Regions from separate parts of the Enterococcus sp. DIV0210g genome, predicted to be linked through region 1. Evidence: predicted binding sites of a transcription regulator. Region 1 holds the regulator's gene; the other holds the start of a gene.
The links. The regulator HrcA, encoded in region 1, represses chaperone genes, less so after heat shock. The targets are predictions, from matches to a motif close to TTAGCACTCNNNNNNNNNGAGTGCTAA.
Positions count from the first base shown of each region.

Region 2: a site for HrcA is predicted at 2,548-2,574, ahead of groES (co-chaperone GroES). Genes of this name have one in related genera too.

Region 1 is NZ_CP187903.1:1,437,545-1,444,187, reverse strand. It holds gene hemW (radical SAM family heme chaperone HemW) at 1-711, shown strand, start outside; gene hrcA (heat-inducible transcriptional repressor HrcA) at 880-1,923, shown strand; gene grpE (nucleotide exchange factor GrpE) at 2,002-2,553, shown strand; gene dnaK (molecular chaperone DnaK) at 2,609-4,438, shown strand; gene dnaJ (molecular chaperone DnaJ) at 4,780-5,946, shown strand; gene IGI64_RS06970 (amino acid ABC transporter ATP-binding protein) at 6,001-6,643, opposite strand, start outside.
Region 2 is NZ_CP187903.1:432,252-438,894, forward strand. It holds partial or broken gene IGI64_RS02130 (class II aldolase/adducin family protein) at 1-82, shown strand, start outside; gene IGI64_RS02135 (glycoside hydrolase family 28 protein) at 363-1,673, shown strand; gene IGI64_RS02140 (CPBP family intramembrane glutamic endopeptidase) at 1,751-2,419, opposite strand; gene groES (co-chaperone GroES) at 2,609-2,893, shown strand; gene groL (chaperonin GroEL) at 2,927-4,552, shown strand; gene IGI64_RS02155 (hypothetical protein) at 4,614-4,913, opposite strand; gene IGI64_RS02160 (PTS sugar transporter subunit IIC) at 5,146-6,546, shown strand.

The DNA.
Region 1 (6,643 bases):
CAAACAATGTCCTTTCTAGAAGCAGAAAACTTTTCGAATGTAAGTATCGATTTGATCTATGCATTGCCAGGGCAAACATTAGAAGGCTATCGGGACACGTTAACAAGAGCCCTTGAACTTGATTTGCCTCATTATTCACTGTATTCGCTGATCCTTGAAAATAAGACGATGTTCATGAACTGGGTGAGACAAGGACGCTTGGAGCTTCCAGACCAGGAAACAGAAACAAGGATGTTTGAAGAAACAATTGCAGCAATGGAAAAAAGCGGACACCATCAATATGAAATCAGCAACTTTGCTTTAGAAGGCCATGAATCAAGACACAATCTGATGTATTGGAACAATGAACATTATTTTGGATTTGGTGCAGGAGCGAGCGGTTATTTGGGAGATAGAAGATACCGGAATAAGGGGCCGATCCAGCATTATTTGCAGCCTTTACGGGAAAACCAATTACCTGTACTGGAAGTTGAAGAATTATCTCGAAAAAATCAGATCGAAGAAGAAATGTTTTTAGGTCTGCGGAAAAAAGAAGGCGTCTCAAAACAGCGATTTTACGAAAAATATCAGACAGAGTTAGAAGAATTATATGGCGATGTTTTGGCAGAGTTGGAAAAAGAAGAACTTTTGATTAATGACAAAGAAAATGTCTTGCTGACACCAAAAGGAATCTTTTTAGGAAACAATGTTTTTGAGCGTTTTTTACTATAAAAGAACCTTTGGATAAGTTTGGATCAAACGCAGAATAAACGGATTAGCACTCTTTTATATAGAGTGCTAAAATGCGTGGTTTTTTTCTTGACAATAATGACAGGTATTGTTATATTTATACATGGGTTAGCACTTAGAAGGCAGGAGTGCTAACGAGAGGTGATGAAGATGTTAACGCAACGACAAAAAGATATCTTGCGTCTGATCATCCAGAACTATACAAGTAACGGCGTACCTGTTGGCTCTAAAGCGCTGATGGCTGAAGGAGTCGAAGCAAGTTCTGCAACGATCCGGAATGACATGAAGGCGCTGGAAGAAGAAGGGCTTCTTTTGAAAACTCATTCTTCTTCAGGCAGGATTCCTTCTGCGGCAGGCTATCGTTACTATGTGGACAATTTACTAGAGCCCGCTCGAGTAAATAAAGATGATCTGCAAACGATTCGACAGTCTTTAAGCAAAGATTTTCATGAAATCAATGAGATTATCAAACAATCTGCAGAGATTTTATCAAATTTAACAAGTTACACTGCTTTTTCATCCGGTCCGGAAATCAAAGACCGGCGATTGACAGGGTTTCGCATCATTCCTTTAAATGACCGACAAATCATTGCGGTGATCGTTACAGACAGAGGAAATGTAGAAAGCCAAGTGTACACTTTGCCTGCTGCTCTCGGCAGTCAGGATTTAGAAAAAATCGTTCGTATCGTCAATGATCGTTTAGTTGGTGATCTGCTTGTCAACGTGTACCATAAGTTGAGGACAGAGATCCCGATGATCCTGCATAAGTATTTCCAAACCACAGATGGCATGTCTTCATTATTTGATGCGATATTGGGTCAGGTATTTGAAGATAAAATCTATGTGAGCGGGCAAATGAATCTTTTGGATTATGAGCCTTACCAAGATCTGCACCAATTCAAGTCTATGTATTCTTTCATGAAAGACAGGTCGGAATTGACTCAGATCATCGTACCGATGGATAGCGATATCCATATCAAAATCGGTTCGGAAATCGGAAATGATCTTTTGCAAGATATGAGTATCATTCAAGCAAGTTACGAGATTGATGGCCACGGAAGAGGTACAATTGCATTGTTGGGTCCGACGAATATGTCATATTCACGAATGTTTGGACTGATTGATGTTTATCGGAAAGAACTAGCAAACAAGCTGGAGGAATATTATCGTTCGCTTGACATGCCTGGTTCTTAAGAGAGAAGCTATGAAAACCGTATGTTCAAGTAAATTTGACTAAAGACGGGTTGAAACAAACGAAAGGAAGGCGAGATCGTGAAGGAAAAAGAAGAATTAGAAAAAGAAATCGTTGATGAAGCAGATTTCGATGCTGAAGCGGCAGAAGATTCTGGCGTATCCGAAGTTGAAGCAGAAGCGACAGAGATCCAAACGTTGAAAATGGAATTAGATGAAATGGAAGACAAATTCCTGCGCGCTCGTGCGGAAATCGCTAATATGGCAAATCGCGGCAAAAACGAACGGGAACAGCTTCAAAAATACCGTTCCCAAGATTTAGCGAAAAAACTGCTGCCAGCGATCGATAATCTAGAAAGAGCACTAGCAGCGGATGTTTCAGACGAACAAGGCGGCAGCTTGAAAAAAGGTGTCGAAATGGTCTTGGAAAGTTTGAATCAAGCATTGAAAGAAGAAGGCATCGAGAAAATCGCTGCAAAAGGCGAAGTCTTTGATCCAAATCTTCACCAAGCAGTCCAAACGATCCCAGCTTCTGACGAGATCCAACCAGAAACGATCGTTGAAGTATTGCAAGAAGGATATAAATTACACGATCGCGTATTACGTCCGACGATGGTCATCGTCGCACAATAGTCATTAAGATATTTAATATAATAGAAACAAATGATAAGTGAAGGAGATAGTTCATATGAGTAAAATTATTGGTATTGACTTAGGAACAACAAACTCTGCTGTTGCTGTATTAGAAGGCGGCGAAGCAAAAATCATCGCAAATCCAGAAGGCAACCGTACAACACCTTCTGTTGTATCATTCAAAAATGGCGAAATCCAAGTTGGGGAAGTGGCAAAACGCCAAGCTGTAACAAATCCTAACACGATCTCATCTATCAAACGCCATATCGGCGAAGCTGGTTACAAAGTAGAAGTAGAAGGCAAAAACTATACACCACAAGAAGTCTCAGCAATGATCTTACAATACATCAAAGGTTTTGCCGAAGATTATCTAGGTGAAAAAGTAGAAAAAGCAGTTATTACTGTTCCTGCTTACTTCAACGACGCACAACGCCAAGCAACAAAAGATGCTGGTAAAATCGCTGGCTTAGAAGTTGAACGTATCGTAAACGAACCAACAGCAGCTGCGTTAGCTTATGGTTTAGACAAAACAGACAAAGACGAAAAAATCCTTGTTTTTGACTTGGGCGGAGGTACTTTTGACGTATCGATCCTTGAATTAGGTGACGGCGTATTTGATGTATTGTCTACAGCTGGAGATAACCATCTAGGTGGGGATGACTTTGACAACAAAATCATTGATCACATGGTTGCTGAATTCAAAAAAGAAAACGGCATTGACCTTGGCCAAGACAAAATGGCATTACAACGTTTGAAAGATGCTGCTGAAAAAGCGAAAAAAGATCTATCAGGCGTATCAAGCACACAAATCAGCTTGCCGTTTATCACTGCTGGTGAAGCTGGACCATTGCATTTGGAAATGACATTGACTCGTGCGAAATTCGATGAATTGACTGCTGATTTAGTAGAACGTACAAAAATCCCAGTTCGTCAAGCATTGAAAGATGCAGGCTTGTCACAATCTGAAATCGATGAAGTGATCTTAGTCGGCGGTTCTACACGTATTCCTGCTGTTGTTGAAGCAGTACGTAAAGAAACTGGTAAAGAACCAAATAAATCAGTTAACCCAGATGAAGTTGTAGCGATGGGTGCTGCTATCCAAGGCGGCGTTATCACTGGTGATGTGAAAGATGTTGTCTTGCTTGACGTAACACCATTATCATTAGGTATTGAAACAATGGGCGGCGTGTTCACTAAATTGATCGACCGCAACACAACGATCCCAACAAGCAAATCACAAGTCTTTTCAACTGCTGCGGACAACCAACCAGCTGTTGACATCCATGTTCTTCAAGGAGAACGTCCAATGGCTGCAGACAACAAAACATTAGGAAGATTCCAATTAACGGATATTCCGCCAGCACCACGTGGAATCCCTCAAATCGAAGTATCCTTCGATATCGATAAAAACGGGATCGTTAATGTATCTGCCAAAGATCTAGGTACACAAAAAGAACAAAAAATCACAATCAAATCTTCTTCAGGTTTGTCAGATGACGAAATCGAACGTATGGTGAAAGATGCAGAAGCAAACGCTGAAGCAGATAAAGCACGCAAAGAAGAAGTAGACTTGCGTAATGACGTGGATGCTTTACTATTCACTGTTGACAAAACATTGAAAGAATTAGAAGGCAAAGTCGACGCAGAAGAAGTGAAAAAAGCAGAAGCTGCTCGTGACGAATTGAAAGCTGCTGTCGAAGCAAACAACATCGAAGAAATGAAACAAAAACGCGATGAATTAAATGAAATCGTACAAAATCTTACAGTGAAATTGTACGAACAAGCAGCACAACAACAAGCACAAGAAAATCCTGAAGCGGCTCAAGGCGGAGCGGATGATGTCGTAGATGCAGATTTCGAAGAAGTCGATGGCGACGATAAATAATCCATTCTTTTAATGGAAAAACAGTGAAAGAGATGTGCGTATCACGCGAATCTTCTCAAATGAGTAACAGATGACGCATATGCGGCAAGCATCTCTTTCTGCTGTTTTTAAACAGTAAGAGCCATGAACTGAAAACAGCATCTTATGTTTTCTGGTTCATGGCTCTTATTGATGTGGTAAATCAAAGAAGATTTTCCGCAAAGAAAGAAGAGGTTTATTTTTTCTTAAAAACGAATAGACGTGCGGCTGTTTTAGTAAATCTGTTTTTGTCACGGCTGTGAAAATGTGATATGATTACAAACGATGCGGCGAACGCACATGAACCAATAGGAGGAACGCCTATGGCAACGAAACGTGATTATTATGAAGTCTTAGGAATCTCAAAAGGGGCTTCAGACGATGAGATAAAAAAAGCTTATCGCAAACTTTCAAAAAAATACCATCCTGATATCAACCAAGAACCTGATGCTGAAGAAAAGTTCAAAGAAGTATCAGAAGCTTATGAAATTTTAAGTGACGCGCAAAAGCGTGCTGCGTATGATCAATATGGTCATGCAGGGACAGATCCAAATTATGGCGGCGGAGCAGGCGGTTTTGGCGGCTTCAACGGCGGTTTTTCTGGCGGCGGCTTTGGCGGTTTCGAAGATATTTTCGATTCTTTCTTTGGCGGCGGCGGTCGTTCTGTTGATCCAAATGCCCCAAGACAAGGTGCGGACTTGCAGTATACAATCGATTTGAGCTTTGAAGAAGCGATTTTTGGTGTCGAAAAAGAAATCAAATACAATCGTGAAGAAGTTTGTCATACTTGCGGCGGGAACGGCGCGAAATCTGGTACAGAACCAGTGACATGTCATAAATGTCATGGATCAGGATCAATAAATGTTGAAAGACAAACACCGCTTGGTCGTATGATGAGTCGTCAAACATGTGATGTTTGTCATGGAACAGGGAAAGAAATCAAAGACCCTTGTCCAACTTGTCATGGTTCTGGCCATGAGAAAAAAGCACATACAGTGAAAGTAAATGTTCCTGCAGGTGTGGAAGAAGGCCAACAAATGCGTTTGGCAAACCAAGGAGAAGCCGGCACGAACGGCGGACCTTATGGCGATCTATATGTTGTCTTCCGTGTAGAAGATAGCGATATCTTCGACAGAGACGGTTCAGAGATCTATTATGAATTGCCGTTAAGCTTTGTTCAAGCAGCTCTTGGCGATGAAGTCCAAGTGCCTACTGTGCATGGTGATGTGAAATTGAAGATTCCTGCTGGTACACAAACAGGTACGAACTTCCGATTACGCGGAAAAGGTGCCCCACGCTTAAGAGGCGGATCAACAGGGGATCAGCATGTCAAAGTGAAATTGATCACACCGAAAAACTTAAATGATGAACAAAGAGAAGCGTTGCGTAAATTTGCAGAAGCTGGCGGACAAACAGTCAGCGAACAGCAAGAAGAAGGTTTTTTTGATAAAGTCAAAGATGCTTTCAGCGGCGGAAAAAAACGTAAATAAAAGAAACCCAGCCATCCAATCACTTAGATTGGATGGCTGGGTTTTTGTAAGCTCTCAGATATTTAATACTTTATCTAAGAAGTCTTTTGTACGATCGTTTTGCGGATTGTTGAAGACTTCTTCAGGTGTTCCGTCTTCAAGGAAGTTTCCGCCATCGATAAACATGACACGGTTTGCAACTTCTTTCGCGAAGCCCATTTCGTGGGTAACGATGATCATCGTCATTCCTTGTTTTGCTAACTTTTTCATAACGTTCAATACGTCGCCGACCATTTCTGGATCAAGCGCAGAAGTTGGTTCATCGAACAACATGATATCAGGGTTCATCGCAAGTGCGCGAGCGATAGCGACACGCTGTTTTTGTCCCCCAGACAAGTTATCAGGATACATGTCTTTTTTATCGGCTAAGCCAACTGTTTCCAGTAATTTGACAGCCATTTGTTCTGCTTCAGCACGTGGTGTCTTTTTAAGATCCATAGGTGCTAAGATGATGTTTTCTAAAACAGACAGGTGAGGGAAGAGATTGAAGTGTTGGAACACCATTCCGATATGCTGTCTTGTTAAGTTGATGTCTGTGTTTTTGTCCATCAAGTGGGCGCCGTCGATGATGATATCGCCGGAAGAAGGTTCTTCCAAGCGGTTCAAGCAGCGTAAAAAGGTACTTTTTCCAGAACCAGAAGGACCGATGACGCAAATA
Region 2 (6,643 bases), 1.0 Mb from region 1:
TCTTTTAGATAAACATTATTATCGGAAACATGGTGAGAGTGCTTACTACGGACAAAAACAAGCAAACCAGTTTAAGATATAACGACAAACGAACACCCGCAAAAGCATATTTCACTGCTTTTGCGGGTGTTTGTTACTAAGTACAGGTTTAATTAAAAGCATATTTCAGACTCCTTTTAAAAATATCGTTGCCTTCCTTCTTCAAAAACCAAGATAATATAATTATCTATCAATATTGTGAATATAAAAACACATCGAAAGAGTTTATAATTTTTGAAAACGTTATCAAATCGTGCGGCATATAAATGGAAAAACAAATAATCAATAACATTTTATTTAATAAAGTATAAAGGTGAGTACTTATGGAAAAAATAATCAATGTTTTAACGTACCATCCAATGGCTGATGGGAAGACAAAAGACACAGAAGCCATCCAGCAAGCAATCGACGCTGGTGCAAAACAAAAACTTCCAGTAAAGTTTCCTGAAGGTGTTTATTTAGTCGGTTCATTGTTTTTAAGAGAAAACAGCCATTTGATTTTTGAAGAAGGAGCGGTATTGAAAGGAAGTCTTGATATCCATGATTATCCGGAAATCCCCACAAGAATCGCAGGCATAGAACTTTCATGGCCAGCAGCTATTGTAAATATCATCGAAATGAAAAATGTAAAAATCGAAGGTCCCGGATGTATCGATGGACAAGGAGAATATTGGTGGAATCTTTACTGGGGAAAGGATCAAAAAAGCGGACAACGAGCAATATATGATCAGCAAGGATTGCGCTGGTTGGCAGATTATCTTGTAAAACGTCCAAGAAATTGTTTAGTCTATCAGGCAGAAAACATAACAATAAATGATCTCTATCTGGAACGCTCCGGCTTTTGGAATCTCCAAGTAACTTACAGCAGAAACGTACACTTAGAAAACTTGACGATCCAAAACAATCACGGACCAAGTACAGATGGGATAGACATTGATTCTTCAACCGATATCCGCATAACTGGATGTTCTTTTGACTGCGGAGACGACTGTATTTCTATCAAATCCGGCAGAGACGGCGATGGACGACGCGTGAACAAGCCTTCAGAAAAAATAGAAATCGATCATTGCAAAGTATTGGGCGGATATGGCGTTACGATTGGAAGTGAAGTAAGCGGCGGAGTACGGGATGTTTTTATCCATGATATTGAATTTGACCATGCAGATTGCGGTATTCGAATGAAATCTTCGAAAGAAAGAGGAGGCTTCATTGAAAACATCAATGTAGAAAATCTGCGAATGACGAATGTCCAGTTTCCTTTTTCTTGGATCATGGACTGGCACAATGAATACAATCGGAAAAAAGTTACAGCAACAGATAAAATACCCCATCCGGAAATCTGGCACGTGGTTGCAGAAGAAATACCTGAGGAGCTGCAAATGACAAAAGTCCGAAACATCCATATCAAAAATGTACGTGCAACACTAGAAAAAAACGACCAGAAATCTTCACGCGCATTTGACTTAGTTGCTTTTCCAAACAAACCGATGGAAAAGATCCTATTTGAAGATTGCCAAATAGAAGCCGCAGAATTTGGCCGAATCGCAGCAGTAGAAAAGCTGGTATTGAAAAATGTAGAAATAAAAGTCGCTCAAACCAACAACCAGAACAATGATACTTTTGACAACCGATAAACAAAACACCGCCATCTCTTCACAATCAAACTGAAGAGATGGCGGTGTTTTTTATGAAAGGCTCTTTGAATTAAAAATCACACATTTATCCAACCATAGTGAAGAGCCAGTTGGACAAGAACGACCAAACTATTCATGCCGACGTGGGTAATCATCGAAGTCCAGATTCTGCCAGTTGATTTATATAAGAGACTAAAGAACGCACCTAAAAAGAAGTAAAGAAGCAAATGACCATCATTGTGTGCGACAGCGAAAAGAAGCGAACTGATGATCAAACCAACCCAGAAATTAGAATAACGAGCAACGATTCCCAAAATACTGCGGCGGAAAACCAATTCCTCCATGATTGGGCCAGCAATCGTCGTCGCTAAAATAAACGCTGGTGAAGTTAAAATCATTTTGATGATATCTTGCGTATTTTGTGATGGAGCGGTCTCTCCGAACAGCCAAACTTCCAACATGATTGCGATATTCTGTAAAATCAATGCAGCGAAGATCCCTAACAAACCGAAAAGAATGATTTTCCAAACAGAAGCTTTTTTAACTTCTGACTCTATCTTCAAAGGTTCTTTTTGCATAAAGTAAAAAACAAGTAACACAACTGCACCTAGACTGTAAGTCAATGTGGTAGCAGTAATCAAATCAGCTGCTGAATGGACCAGTCCTAGATAGCCTAGGATCAAAGGGGAAACAAACACAAGTCCATAGCAGAAAATACTCCAAAAACTGTATTTTTTCAGTGACATAAAATTCCTCCTTACTTATTAAATAGTATAGCATAATTGTTTACCCCCAGCACTTTGCCTAAAATAGAAAATCTTTGAACGAAAAGCTTGCAAAAAATAGAGAGAATGAGTATTATTAGAAACGTAGGTTAGCACTCTTGGTTAGAGAGTGCTAATAGATAAAAACTAGAGTTAACGGAGGGATTTATCGTGTTAAAACCATTAGGAGACCGCGTCATTATTGAAGTCGCAAAAGAAGAAGAAAAAAGTGTAGGTGGTATCGTTTTAGCTTCAACTGCTAAAGAAAAACCACAAACTGGTACTATCATTGCGGTAGGCGAAGGTCGTTTGTTAGAAAACGGAGAAAAAGTTCCTGCCGCTGTTAAAGAAGGCGACACAGTAATGTTTGAGAAATACGCCGGTACAGAAGTAAAATTTGATGGAAAAGAATATTTGATCGTGTCTGGAAAAGACATTATGGCAATTGTTGAATAAATACTAAAAAATTTATGATGAGGTGAATGGAACATGGCAAAAGAATTGAAATTTGCAGAAGACGCACGCGCTGCAATGCTTCGCGGAGTAGATAAATTAGCAGATACAGTAAAAGTAACATTAGGACCAAAAGGACGTAACGTTGTTTTAGAAAAATCATACGGTTCTCCTTTGATCACAAATGACGGTGTAACTATCGCAAAAGAAATCGAATTAGAAGATCATTTCGAAAATATGGGTGCAAAACTTGTTTCTGAAGTTGCATCAAAAACAAATGATATCGCAGGTGACGGAACAACAACAGCAACAGTTCTAACACAAGCAATCGTTCGTGAAGGCTTGAAAAACGTAACTGCCGGCGCAAACCCATTAGGCATTCGCCGCGGAATCGAATTAGCAACAAAAGCAGCAGTTGAAGAATTGCACAATATCTCTACAGTTGTAGATTCAAAAGAAGCTATCGCACAAGTTGCAGCTGTTTCTTCAGGTTCTGACAAAGTAGGTCACTTGATTGCTGATGCAATGGAAAAAGTCGGCAACGACGGTGTTATCACAATCGAAGAATCAAAAGGGATCGAAACAGAATTAGACGTTGTAGAAGGTATGCAATTTGATCGCGGCTACTTGTCACAATACATGGTTACAGATAACGACAAAATGGAAGCTGTTTTAGAAAATCCATACATTTTGATCACTGATAAAAAAATCTCTAACATTCAAGATATCTTGCCATTGTTGGAACAAATCTTACAACAATCTCGTCCATTGCTAATCATTGCAGACGACGTAGACGGTGAAGCATTACCAACATTAGTCTTGAATAAAATCCGCGGAACATTCAATGTAGTAGCTGTTAAAGCTCCAGGATTCGGCGATCGCCGCAAAGCAATGCTGGAAGATATCGCAATCTTGACAGGCGGAACAGTGATTACAGAAGACCTAGGATTAGATTTGAAAGATGCAACCATCGACAACTTAGGTAACGCATCAAAAGTCGTTGTTGACAAAGATAACACAACAATCGTTGAAGGTTCAGGCGACAAAACAGCGATCGAAGCACGTGTCCAATTGATCAAAAACCAAATCGCTGACACTACTTCAGACTTTGACCGTGAAAAACTGCAAGAACGCTTAGCTAAATTAGCCGGCGGTGTCGCAGTGGTAAAAGTCGGTGCTGCAACTGAAACAGAATTGAAAGAATTAAAACTACGTATCGAAGACGCATTGAATGCGACTCGTGCAGCGGTTGAAGAAGGTATGGTATCAGGTGGGGGAACTGCTTTGGTCAACGTGATTGAAAAAGTTTCTTCAGTAGAAGCTGAAGGCGACGTAGCAACAGGTGTGAAAATCGTTGTTCGTTCATTAGAAGAACCAATCCGTCAAATCGCTGAAAATGCTGGTTATGAAGGTTCAGTAATCGTCGACAAACTAAAAAATGTCGAACTTGGAACAGGATTTAACGCTGCAACTGGCGAATGGGTAAACATGGTTGAAGCAGGAATCGTTGACCCAACAAAAGTAACTCGTTCAGCATTGCAAAATGCAGCTTCTGTATCTGCATTATTATTAACAACAGAAGCAGTTGTAGCAGACAAACCAGAACCACAAGCACCAGCAGCACCAGGAATGGATCCATCAATGATGGGCGGAATGATGTAAAATCATCCCTTTAAACAAAAAGACTCGTCTCAGAATCGAGACGAGTCTTTTTTATTTACGTTTAAATCGTTGAAAAAACAACCGAATTGATGTCTAAATAATTCAAGATATATAGAAACAAAACCGCACCGTTGATCAAAAAAGAAAAGACGATAATGGCATATCTTATTGTAAAATATGGATAGCCTTTTGGTCGAAAATTCGTGAATTTTTTGCCGCGATAGATGAAAACAAGCAAAAGCAGCAGGATGACCATTACGCCTTGAAAAATAAGACCAATATATCTTAGAGCAGGATTATGGACCTGCATAAAGTAAGCACCCATAGTCAAAAGATCGATAATAATAGCAAAAAATGGCAAGTAAATCCCTCCTTTTCCGTAATGATACAATAGAACTCTTCCAGAAGATAGTGACAATATTGTTCGTTTAATGTTAGATAGACCAATAGGAAATGAATCAAAAAATGGATAAATAATAAAAAAATGAGATAGTAAGTTCCAATTTTTTATGTTAAGATTTCCTTAACATTATAATGTATGCGCTTTCTAGAAGGTGAGGAAGAAAAAATAAAAAAACAGGAGGAAGGTTTGGATGAATGGTTTGATGAGTTGGATGGAAAAGTATATTTTGCCTGTCGCTACAAAGGTTGGTTCTGAGAAACACTTAGTCGCTTTGAGAGATGCGTTTATTGGTACGATGCCAGCAACAATGGCTGGTGCGGTCGCTGTGTTGCTGAATGCATTTATGCGTGATTTCCCAAATACATATTTGGGGCCGGAAAATGCTATTACTGCTTTTTTTCGACCGGTTATTGGCGTCAATGGGCTGATTTGGAATGGAACACTTGCTGTGATGGCGGTCGTTTTTGCGTTATCTTTAGGTGCAAATTTGGCGAAAGCTTATGAAGTAGACCCAGTATCTGGAAGTATTGTATCGCTAGTTGCCTTTATTATTGGATTGCCAGATAGTGCTTCGGCTGTTTTGTCATTGCCAGCAGCGTTATCGCAAGAAGCGGCGGACATGATTACCGCAGCGGGAGGTGTTTTGGAAAGTGCTGATGGGGGTCAGACACTGACATTAGGTGCATGGGGGTATTTCAACTTTGGCCGTTATATGGGCGGGTCAGGTCTCTTTACTGCCATGATTTTTGGTTTTATCTCTGTTCTCATTTTCTCTTTTTTGATCCGAAAAAATATTATTATTCGGATGCCTGATTCTGTTCCGCCTGCGGTCTCAAAAGCGTTTGCCGCTATCATACCAGCAGCTGTTGCTCTTTACACAGTGGGTGTCATCCATTACTTATTTAGAGAAGCAGCTGGCGTACCATTGATCGACTGGATTTCTGAAGCGATCCAAGCGCCATTGATGCAACTGTCTCAAGGGTATGGAGCTGTCTTTATCATTGTTCTGCTCGTTCACGTTCTCTGGTTCTTCGGTTTGCATGGTACCAATATCATGTCTCCAGTTTTACAGACTTTATATGGCACTGCGATGGTCGAAAATACCAATGCGTTTCAAAATGGCGATAAGATCCCGTTCAAATGGGTCGCTGGTTCGTTTGAAGCATTTGTTTGGCCTGGCGGAGCGGGAGTCACGCTTGTATTGATCATTATGATCTTGGTTCTTTCGAAACGGGCTGATTATAAATTGGTCGGGAAATTAGGCGCTGCTCCTGGAATTTTCAATATCAATGAACCTGTTATGTTTGGTTTGCCAGTCGTATTGAACCCAGTATTGATGATCCCCTTTATCCTGGCTCCTCTGGCTACGGCAACAATTGCTTATTTTGCTACCGTTGGCGGATTAGTGGACCCGGTAGTTGTGAATGTTATTTGGGTAATGCCGACGATCATCAGCGGATTTTTAGCGACTGCGGGCGATTGGCGGGCAATTGTTCTGACACTCGTCAATCTAGCTGTCGCAGCAGTGATTTGGGCACCGTTTATCTTAGCTGCTAATAAAATCGATCCGAATTTAGGAGAACCAGAATAGAAAAGGTCTCCCCTAACTAAAAATATCCGAACGATAATTGGTTTGCTTCTGCATTTTAGCAATTCCTTGTCATAAATAAGGCAAGGGATTTTAACCA